One region of the Paenibacillus provencensis genome, then DNA from elsewhere that is predicted to be linked to it. Evidence: riboswitches for the same ligand, from Rfam matches in the RefSeq annotation. Region 1 holds a riboswitch; the other holds the start of a gene.

Region 1 (5,240 bases):
GCATAACGATGGAGCAGGTCGTAGAGCAGGTACGACATATCATCACTTCATGTTGAGACAAGAAGGACAGCGTTTAGCCTGAAGAATGTACTATGTAAAATAGGTATAGAAGTTTACTACCAAGACGAAATAACCCTGATGAAGTATAGTAAATTACAAGGATGAAATTGAATGGGGGATACAATTTGAAGATTGCTTTACTTATCGTGGATATGCAGGAGTTATTACTGAAGGACCAGGTTAAACCGCAGGATAAGGACAATGCCTGCGAATATATCAATTACGTAGCCGATCGGCTTCGCTTGAATGATCAGGTTGTCGTACATATCAAGGATATAGAAGGTGCAGATCATCCAGACGATGCAGCTTATGATTTTATATCAGACATACATATAGAAGCTGGAGATATCACCGTTAACAAGGTCAATTCCAACGCCTTTTGGCAGACAGAGCTTGAATCGATCCTTAAAGAGAAAGGTGTAGAGCTTGTCATCGTTTCCGGTTTTGCGGCGGAGCACTGTGTCCTCTTCACATATAACGGAGCAATTGAAAGAGGCTTCAACACCGCGATGCTGCAAGGAGGTATTCTAAGCTCGAGAGAAGATGCGGTTCTAACTACATATCGTGACAGGCAGATTATATCTTATTCTGTCATTGAGCTATTTGCAGCCAGCCTGACCCACCCGAAGAGTTAACACACGGTGGGCTTTTTTATGCGGATGAAAATGAGATTGGGGGAAAACGATGAGCTATATCATTCGTAAAATCAGGACTCCAGACGATTATGCTTCGATCGCGGAGATTCTGGGCTATGTCTTCTCTGAACCAACAACTGCAGAGAATCTGGCTGATGAGGATGCTAAGATTCCTGATACCGGATCACTATGGATCAATGAGGACGGGCTGCTTGCCGGATTCGACCGGTATCGCCTGGTAGCAGTGAATGAGAAGGGCGAGATTGTAGGCTATGGTATATCCTGGAGAGCACCTTGGACCGAGGCAGGAGAGCTGAATCATCTTCTGGCCGTTCATCCGGATTACCGCAAGCAAGGCATTGGCCGAGCACTTTACAAAGAGCTTGAGAATTGGGCTGTCCTGAATGGAGCAAGCAAGCTGAATTATGAAGTGAACGATAATGATGCTTCCTCCATTGTATTTGCCGAACATCGTGGATTTGAGCAAGAAAGACATCTGTTTGAATCTGTCTTGGAGCTGCCGAATGATAGCTGCTTGGGATCGATGTATTCACCACCCCAGTCCTCTATTGTTATCAAACCTTTATCCGAGATGGAAGAGTCCGATGCGGAACGGAAGCTGTATGAGCTGTATAAAGTAACGAGCAGAGATATTCCAGGAATTAGCGGAGATTATTTTGATTATCATGAATGGAAGAAGTGGACCTTGGAACTGCCCGGCGCAAGGCCCGAGTATGTTCTGATCGCCCTGGATGAAGATCGGTTCGTTGGAGTAGCGCATCTACTGCATCAGTCTTCCACGCAGAGCATGTACCACGAATATACAGGAGTAGATAAAGCGTACCGAGGCAGAGGGATTGGATTCGCATTAAAAATGAGTGCTGTAAAGCTTGCGGAGCAGTTGAACATCAAGTACTTGCGAACGAATAATGACTCTCTGAACCATCCCATGCTTCACATCAATCGAGACCTGCTGGGATATAAGCCGGTGCCGGGAAGATATAAGATGGTAAAGGCACTGCCTAAACAGATTGATAATCTATTGAACAACGAAACAAATGTGAAAGTAGAAGTATTACAGGCACTGACGGCAGATAAACCAGTAATAAAGAATTTAGTGCAGTTCTATATATATGATTTTACTGAGTTTACAAACGAGCAAATTAGTGAACAAGGTACTTATCCCATATTATCGGATCTCAATAAATATTGGGAGAATCATGAGGACTATAATGCTTATCTGATCAAGGCCAATGGAGAGATTGCAGGCTTTGTACTTGTAAAGCAATTGGAGGATGATCGGAGCTATAAACTTGCTCACTTTTTTATCCTTCGTAAATTTAGAAGAGCGGGAGTTGGAACTCAGGCAGCCAGAGCTGTCCTCTTTTCAGCTAAAGGGAAATGGGAATTGAATCAATTACAAAATAACTTTCCAGCAATACTGTTCTGGAATCGGATACTACTCTCTGGGGCTGTAAGCGAGAGTATTACGGTCAGATACGAACAAGGCAAGAGAATTCAGAGCTTTATTATTAACTAATGCAGAAAGTGAGGATAGGGCAAATGCTTGAAGTGTTCCCTGCAAGATTATCGGACAGTTCAGAAATATTGGATCTGTGGAAAGGAGCAGCCAGCTGGATCCAGGCCAAAGGAATCAACCAGTGGCATCCTGATGAATTTAACCTCGCGATGACCGAACAATTGATTATGGATCGTGAATTAGAACTATTTGTGGCAAAAAGGGAAGGTATCATCGTAGGAACACTGTACATTTGCTGGTCTGACCCAGTTGTCTGGGGAGAGCTGGATGATTCAGAATCGTCTGGATACATCCACAAGTTTGCTGTCAGCAGATCACATGCGGGTCAAGGAATAGGCACAGAGCTGCTGTTGTGGGCCGAGGATTACATACGGAGTAAAGGAATGAAACAGATTAGGCTGGACTGCATGGCAGAGAATGACAGGCTGAATCAGTACTATGCAGCGACCGGATATTCACATAAGAAACTGCTCCACTGGGACAATGGCTGGAAGATTAACTTGTATGAGAAGGAGTAACTCCTCTTTCGCTAAAGTGAAATAAGCGGACGAACTATATGCATGAGTATGATTGTAAATAGCAATGTATTAATCAGGACCTCATCCGTTTAACTAAACATGATTCGACAATCATTTATAATTTTTATCGAGATTTCAAGTGAAATATAGTCTTATAGTATTAAAAAAACAGTGAAAAAAACCGATTAGAAAAAGTGAACACTAGTTTACTTTTAGTTGTGGTAAGCTTAGGTAGTTCTTAAGTACTATCTGTAAATTGAATACGTGGCAAAGCTGTTGAAAAGCAGTGACGCAAAGCTAGAGGGACTACTTCCGCAAGGAAATGTCAGCCAGTTGCTTGAATGAGCCATGGCCTTATTTTGTCCATAGGTTCATTTTTTTGTTTACTAAGCGATCCGTGCAAGAAAGGAGGAAGAATGAGCCAAGAATCAAGGATGGAAGGTTTAACATGCGATTCAAGATGAAGTAGAAACTACATATGGATGAGTAGGGAGAGAAATGTCAGACATGAGTAAGTTAAAAAAATGGAGCTTCAAAAACCTGAGCATTGTTACTAGAAATATGATATTAACAAGCTTCTATATCATTATTACAGGTGCTGTCGTCATTGGCTGTAGTCAATTTATTCAAGGCAATGTATTAACCAAACAGCTTCAATCGGATTCCGGAAAATTAATGGAGGCTCTGGGAAGCCAGATATCTGTGGAAGATGCGGAAGCAGCGAAAAATAATCCGGATCCGAATTCTCCAATCCAACAGCAAATCACAAGTGTATTCGATGAGTTATCCAAGACACATCCAAACGTAGCACAAGGATATATCTTTGGACCGGAGCTGGAAGGCGGCACGCAAACATCAATTATCGCCTTGCCAACCGCTGTTCTGGAGATTTTTGCTGCAGAAGATATGAACCTGGGTGATATGTATGCTCAGCCTCAAATTCATGCAGACGGCGTGAAGGAGATGCTCGAAACCAAGGAAATAGCCTACACCGCAGCTTACAACGATGATTACGGTACATGGATTACGGTACTGTATCCATTTGTGAATGGAGCTGGCGAAGTGTTTGCATATATGGGAATTGATGTGGACGCAAGTCTGATTGCAACGGGCAAGCAGGAGCTGCTGACTTATACACTTCTTGCACTGCTTATTACCTTAGTTGTCGTTCTGGCACTGCAATACATCACAATTAGACAGACCTTCAAGCCAATCAAAGAGCTGATGGGAGCACTAGATAAGCTGAGTAAGGGCGACTTTACCGTACAGCTGAGAACCAGTGATGATGAGCTTGGACAAGTCAACGAGAAATTCAACACTACGGCTAGTAACATCAATAGTCTGGTTACTACAATTAAGAAAGTATCTGAGCAATCAGCGGAGCAATCCAAATTCTTGTTCAATGCCGTTGAAGTTAACAATGAAAATACCGTAGATATTACGAAAAATATTGAAGAAATGTCCGATAGTGTCGCGAAGCAAAGTGTGTCGATATCGGAGAGTGTCATTTCGCTCGAAGAAATCTCATCGGGTGTAACTACAATTGCAGGGAATACTTCCGAGCTGTCCGAGATCTCCTTGCAGATGAAGGAGCAATCCGAGGTTGGACATCAGAATGTGGATCAGGTCATTGAGCAGATGAACTCAATTAATCGTTCGGTTAAGAACTCGGTCGATATTATTGAGAAGCTGCAGATGCGTTCCGGCGAAATTGGCCAGATCGTTCAAGTGATTACAGAGCTTGCTTCTCAGACGAACCTGTTGTCTCTGAATGCAAGTATTGAAGCGGCAAGAGCCGGTGAAGAGGGACGTGGATTTGCAGTTGTAGCGGATGAAGTGAAGAAGCTGTCCGAAGCATCCAAGAAATCAGCAGATCAGATTGCCGAATTGATTGGATACATTCAGGATGAGACGGCACTCGCTGTAGAGGCGATTGGTGATGGAGAACAAAATGTAGCCAAAGGAATTGAAATCGTCAAAGAAACAGGCTCGATCTTCAAAGGCATCCTGGTTTCAACCGATTCGGTCACAAGCCAAATTCAAGAAGTGTCTGCAGCTACACAGCAGATGGTAGCGGAGACCGAGCAAATTACGGCTGCGATTAAATCACTTGCGGATATGGCTGAGAAAAATTCGGCAGTCTCCGGTCAAATTGAGCGAAGTGCTCAAGAGCAGCAGGCTGCTTTTGCCAAGATTTTTGATTCTGCGGAACAAATGAACGAGGTAGCAAGCGAATTAGAAACACTAGTAGACAAACTTAGAGTGCAATAAATAAAGGGAGCTGATATCTGTTGAATACCACCATGTTGTTAGAACAAAGCAAGCAGTATTGGTCTGACGAGCTGCAGCTGCCTTTGCCCGGATTTCATTTGTATACAGATGGGTCATTGAACTATGCAAAGCAGGCAGCAGCTCAGACAGAGCATGTACTGAACCTCGAGCCCGTAATGCTGAAGCGTTACAGTGAACTATATGATATGAAGGCAT
Region 2 (5,240 bases), 1.5 Mb from region 1:
TTCCCTACCTTCAAGCGATTGGCGCGCTGGATGCGGAAGGGAGGCCGTTACATCAAGCAGGCATAAGCGACGTTCCGGGGCTTTATTATGTGGGGCTGGAAGGGCAGCGTTCCTTTGGTTCTGCTACCTTAAGGGGGGTGGGGCCGGACGCGCAGTTTGTTGTTAAAAAGCTTTTGCATCATCTTAAACACTGAATACTTACATTTTTTGATAAAAGGATGGGACCGACTTGAACCTCAATTGGTTTGCTGCGGAAATACTTATGAAACAACGCCAAGGGGAAATCGAACGATCTGCTAGAGAAGCGTGGAAATGGTCAGACGCTATGCCAAAGCAATCGGCCCGATTCTTTAACCGACGGCCAATCATTCGTGCAACACCAACGGCCTGCTGCGCTGCGAGCTGCTGTTGATTGTATAAAAAAACTAGGAGTGATCTTTCATGAATCAAGTGAGTAATGATCAAATTCGTCAAAACGTTCGGAATCGGTATAAAGAAATCGCCTTACAGGACGTAGGGGCAGGGTCCTGTTGTACGCCAGCGCCAGCCAATGATTGCTGTAGTTCGGCCGCGGATGTTTCCGCTAAAATGGGCTACTCGTCAGAAGAACTGACAGCCGTTCCGGATGGGGCGAACCTGGGCCTCGGCTGTGGCAATCCGCAAGCCATTGCCGCTTTGCAACCGGGAGAAGTCGTGCTGGACCTGGGCAGCGGCGGCGGGTTTGATTGCTTTCTTGCCTCCCGTCAGGTTGGTGCTTCCGGCCGCGTCATTGGTGTAGATATGACACCGGAAATGGTCAGCCGCGCCCGCGAAAATGCCAGTAAAAGCGGATTTACCAATACGGAATTTCGGCTGGGCGAGATCGAGCATCTGCCGGTTCAGGACCATTCGGTTGACGTAATTATTTCAAACTGTGTCATTAATCTGTCCCCATCGAAGCAGCAGGTTTTTGACGAGGCGTTCCGTGTGCTGCGTAACGGCGGCAGACTGGCCATATCGGATGTCGTGGCAACAGCCGATTTTCCGGATGAAATCAAGCAGGATATCGACCGTATCTATTCAGGGTGCATTTCAGGAGCTTCCTCCATCGGTGAACTGGAGGCCATGCTTGCGCAAAGCGGTTTTACCCAAATTGAGATCGAGCCTAACGACGAATCCCGGACGTTCATCAAGGATTGGATTCCTGGCGCAAATGTCGAACAATACCTGGTGTCCGCCGCGATACGTGCCGTCAAGCCTTGAGCCATGACGGGCCGAACTGTTGCAGCTCGAGTTGAGTTGAACATGTTCGGCATAATAATAAGGCGCTGCCGGTAAACTGGCAGCGCCTTCGCCTTGTACGCCCAGCATGGGCGTCATCTCTAGGGTGAAAGTCCCGAATGGGGGCTGGCAAGCGCCTACCATTAGCCAAGGGCAAGGGTGTCCGCCGCGAGGCGGAATCTGAAGGAAGCCGGAGGCAAAAGCACGGCTCGAGGTACACGAATCCAATTTGAGGCGGTTGCAGCCGGATGAGTCACCATACCATGACGAAATCCTAAGCTGCCAAAGGCTGTAGCCGTAAACTTGGGCGAGTACGGGCGGAAAGATGGCGTTCTTATCTGGGGAGGCCTGCGGGATACGCGAAGTAACTTCGTAACCGCGGCTGAAAAGCCGCGCTGAACCCGCAGGAGTCAGCAGAAGCCATAGTACGCGTGTTGTTGCAACAACACACGGAAGGGCTGAACTTAAAGGAGAGAAGAAACCGATGCGTTCGCGCGAAGAGCAACGACAGCAGAATATCCCGCAAGGGAGCTCGCGGCAAAGAGAAACGGTGAAACCGCCAGGGTATGCCGGAGCGCCGAGTTCTTCGTCGGCACAAATCGACCATACTTCTCGCGAAGGACAATACGACTTGCTGGAGCGGATGCTCGAAGAGAGCAATCTTCGAGACGCCTATAAGCGTGTGAAACAAAACGGAGGAGCGCCTGGCATAGACCAAGTGACGGTAGCAGAGCTACAAGCGCACTTGTGGGAACGCTGGGAAACCGTAAAGTGGGAACTCCAAGCGGGTACGTATAGACCGATGCCAGTCAAACGGGTGGAAATCCCCAAACCCGGAGGCGGGGTGCGGCTGTTAGGTATCCCAACCGTGATGGATCGCTTTATTCAGCAAGCCCTCATGCAAGTGATGACGCCGATCTTCGATCTGCAATTCTCGCCGAACAGTTTCGGATTCCGTCCAAGGAAACGAGCACATGACGCAGTGAAACAGGCGCGGACCTACATCCAAGAAGGATGTCGCTGGGTCGTGGACATGGACTTGGAGAAGTTCTTTGACCGCGTAAATCACGACATCCTCATGGCAAGAGTAGCTAGGAAAGTTTCGGACAAGCGAGTCCTGAAGCTTATTCGAGCTTATCTAAACGCGGGAGTCATGGTCGACGGGATGAGGCAAGAGACGCTGGAAGGAACGCCGCAAGGCGGACCGCTCAGCCCGCTCTTAGCAAACATTCTGTTAGACGATTTGGACAAAGAACTGACGGGAAGAGGACTGAAGTTTGTGCGCTATGCGGACGATTGCAACATCTTCGTCGGAAGCAAACGCGCAGGCGAGCGCGTGATGGAATCGGTTGTCCGTTTTGTGGAGGGGAAGCTTAGACTAAAAGTGAATCGGGACAAAAGCGCAGTAGACCGCCCTTGGAAGCGCAAATTCCTTGGATTCAGTTTTCTGACCAACAAAAGCGCGACAATTCGAATCGCACCGAAGAAAGTGGAACAACTGAAAGAGCGCGTAAGAGGGATAACCTCGCGAACGCGGGGTATCTCAATGGAAAGCCGGTTGAAAGAACTAAACCGCTATCTGATGGGATGGATTGGCTACTTCCGCTTGGCATCCGCGAAGATGCACTGCGAACGCCTAGACGAATGGATTCGGCGTAGGTTGCGGATGTGTCTATGGAAACAATGGAAGCTACCCAAAACCCGACTTCGAAATTTACGCGCCTTAGGTGTGCCTGAATGGGCGGCAAGGATGATGGCAAACTCCCGGCGAGGATGCTGGGAGATGTCCCGAAATATAAATAACGCCCTTAACCGTTACTATTGGAACGACCAAGGGCTGTTAAGTCTAACTTCTCGATATCTTGAAATTCGTTAACCTTTAGGAACCGCCGTATGCGGACCCGCATGTACGGTGGTGTGAGAGGTCAGGGGCTTGCCGCCCCTATCTACTCGATTGCTTAGCGTATATTTTCGTTAAAATGTTGGCAAGAAGAGGGTTGCGCTATGTTCGAACATACGTTACTAAGGTGTGACACCAAGCAAACTTTTTGGCATCTATTGAAATATGGTAAAATAAATCAATACAAATATGTCGAATAGACTAGGAAAAAAGGCAAACCTGATCGAAAGACAGGGACGCAAAGCCACGGGTCTTCTGCACTAGTGCAATGATCGCCGGGTTACCCTCTCAAACCACACCAAGATGACAAGTAGGCACGCCAGTGAGAGGGCGTGTCTTTTTGTCATTTGAAAATAAAAAGAGGTGATCGATTATGAACAAACAAACAAGCTTTTCTGTAGAGATAAAAGATATGATCCGTAGGAACAGGAGTATCAAAGTATTACTGGCGGATGGTGACCTAGCTTGGCAACAGCGACTCGCTATGTTGCTTGAATCCGAGCCAGATATTTATTTATCTAACATCGTTTCGACAAAAGAGGAAGCGATTCGAGCGAGTGTACAATTAGACGTAGACGTAATGATCTTGGAAATGATTTTGAATTCGCCCAAACGAGACGGGCTGGACGCCGCAGCCGAGATTCTCAGAAATAAAGAGTTACCGATTATTGTCCTTTCTTCGATACATGATCCGGAAGTCATGGTCGATGCGGTTGTTGCCGGAGCGGTCAATTATATTACAAAGTCCAACTATATGGACATACCGGTTGCGATCAGAGAAGCTCACCGACGTCAGTCCTCTCTCCATGCGGATGTCGCGACGATAATCCGTAATGAGATCGAGCTTATAAAGCGAAAAGAATTGCATTGCATGCTCACACCTACGGAAAAAGAAATTTTGCAGCTCATAGGCTTGGGCTATCGACAGACAATTATCAGAGAATTACTTGGCATTACTTCGAACACCCTAAAATCGCACGTTCGTCATATCACTCGTAAATTCGACACCCGATCCATTCGAGAAGCTGCTGAGAAGGCGAAACGAAGAGGTCTGTATGATCAGCACTATGCTACGTGATTTAATGGGACTGAAATTGAAACAAGCTTTGGGAAAATTCGGGGATTTTCGACAAAATCATCATGGCAGAGGGTGACAAAAAGATCACCCTCCCCATTCGAACTAATAATAGGTAAAATGAAGGGGTGATCTAAGGAAAAATAGGAATATTATCCCTTACCAAAGGAGGTGGAGAGAAAAAAGATGAATGCTGGAGATTGTTGTCGTGAATCGGAGTCTGAAGTAAATCAAAATGGGACAGGCTCTCGTAAAATGAAGAGGATGGTGCCTTTAACTTACGTAATTATGCGGCTGTCCCCAATATAACAATGAAGGGATGATCGTCATGTATCAATTAGAAACGGAGCGTGAATTATGTTTATTAACATGGATTGATTTGCACTTCATTCAGCAGTTTTGCGGAAGGAGAGTTGTAGTATTTCTTGGAATTGGGGAGGGTGTCTGATGAATCTTACTCAACAGTCCATCCCCTATGAAAAAGTGGAAGCATGGCTTATGTCCTATAGTGATTGGAAAGCAAGGTTGGAATATGCGCAGGCAGAGCTTAAGCATATTCCGGGATTAACGAGGGCTCTGCATGAATGGGTGAATCATGGCAATGGAAGAAAACAAGAACCATTGTTGCGTACGGTCATTCATCGGATAGAGATCACTGAACATGAAATCCCGTTGCTATTATCGAGAATCGGATTGATCGATTACGCTTTCTCGGCTCTCACCACAGAGGAAATTTTGTTCGTTCGTCTACGATATTTGGATAAACTGGCGCTTTCGGTCATTATAGATCGCATTGCACTTTCCCGCCGCGCGTTCTTTTATCATCGGAAGCGAATTCTGCATAAAGTATATCGAAAAATCAAAGATCGGGCGGTCCTGTTGGAACTGGATTCCTTTGGAGAAGACTGATCATATCATTACTTCAGAAGATGCACATACGCATCTTCTATTTTTATGGTTCGTGAATTGAAGAATATCCCCGTTTTCAAACAGGCTCTAGGGTCT

What was found. Region 1 has a riboswitch for cyclic di-GMP ahead of ACFQ3J_RS12835 (methyl-accepting chemotaxis protein). Riboswitches for the same ligand answer to the same signal wherever they lie in the genome.
Region 2: linked by a shared signal. The riboswitch ahead of ACFQ3J_RS05380 (response regulator transcription factor) and the one ahead of ACFQ3J_RS12835 (methyl-accepting chemotaxis protein) in region 1 are both predicted to bind cyclic di-GMP.

What each region holds. Positions count from the first base shown of each region.
Region 1 is NZ_JBHTKX010000001.1:2,665,274-2,670,513, reverse strand. Features, by position in the region: gene ACFQ3J_RS12855 (AAA family ATPase) at 1-82, shown strand, start outside; gene ACFQ3J_RS12850 (cysteine hydrolase family protein) at 186-695, shown strand; gene ACFQ3J_RS12845 (GNAT family N-acetyltransferase) at 745-2,235, shown strand; gene ACFQ3J_RS12840 (GNAT family N-acetyltransferase) at 2,259-2,753, shown strand; cyclic di-GMP riboswitch class I at 3,010-3,094, shown strand; gene ACFQ3J_RS12835 (methyl-accepting chemotaxis protein) at 3,261-5,024, shown strand; gene ACFQ3J_RS12830 (non-ribosomal peptide synthetase family protein) at 5,045-5,240, shown strand, end outside.
Region 2 is NZ_JBHTKX010000001.1:1,125,414-1,130,653, forward strand. Features, by position in the region: gene ACFQ3J_RS05360 (flavin-containing monooxygenase) at 1-194, shown strand, start outside; gene ACFQ3J_RS05365 (hypothetical protein) at 230-412, shown strand; gene ACFQ3J_RS05370 (arsenite methyltransferase) at 442-1,242, shown strand; gene ltrA (group II intron reverse transcriptase/maturase) at 1,745-3,136, shown strand; cyclic di-GMP riboswitch class I at 3,363-3,448, shown strand; gene ACFQ3J_RS05380 (response regulator transcription factor) at 3,534-4,238, shown strand; gene ACFQ3J_RS05385 (hypothetical protein) at 4,683-5,144, shown strand.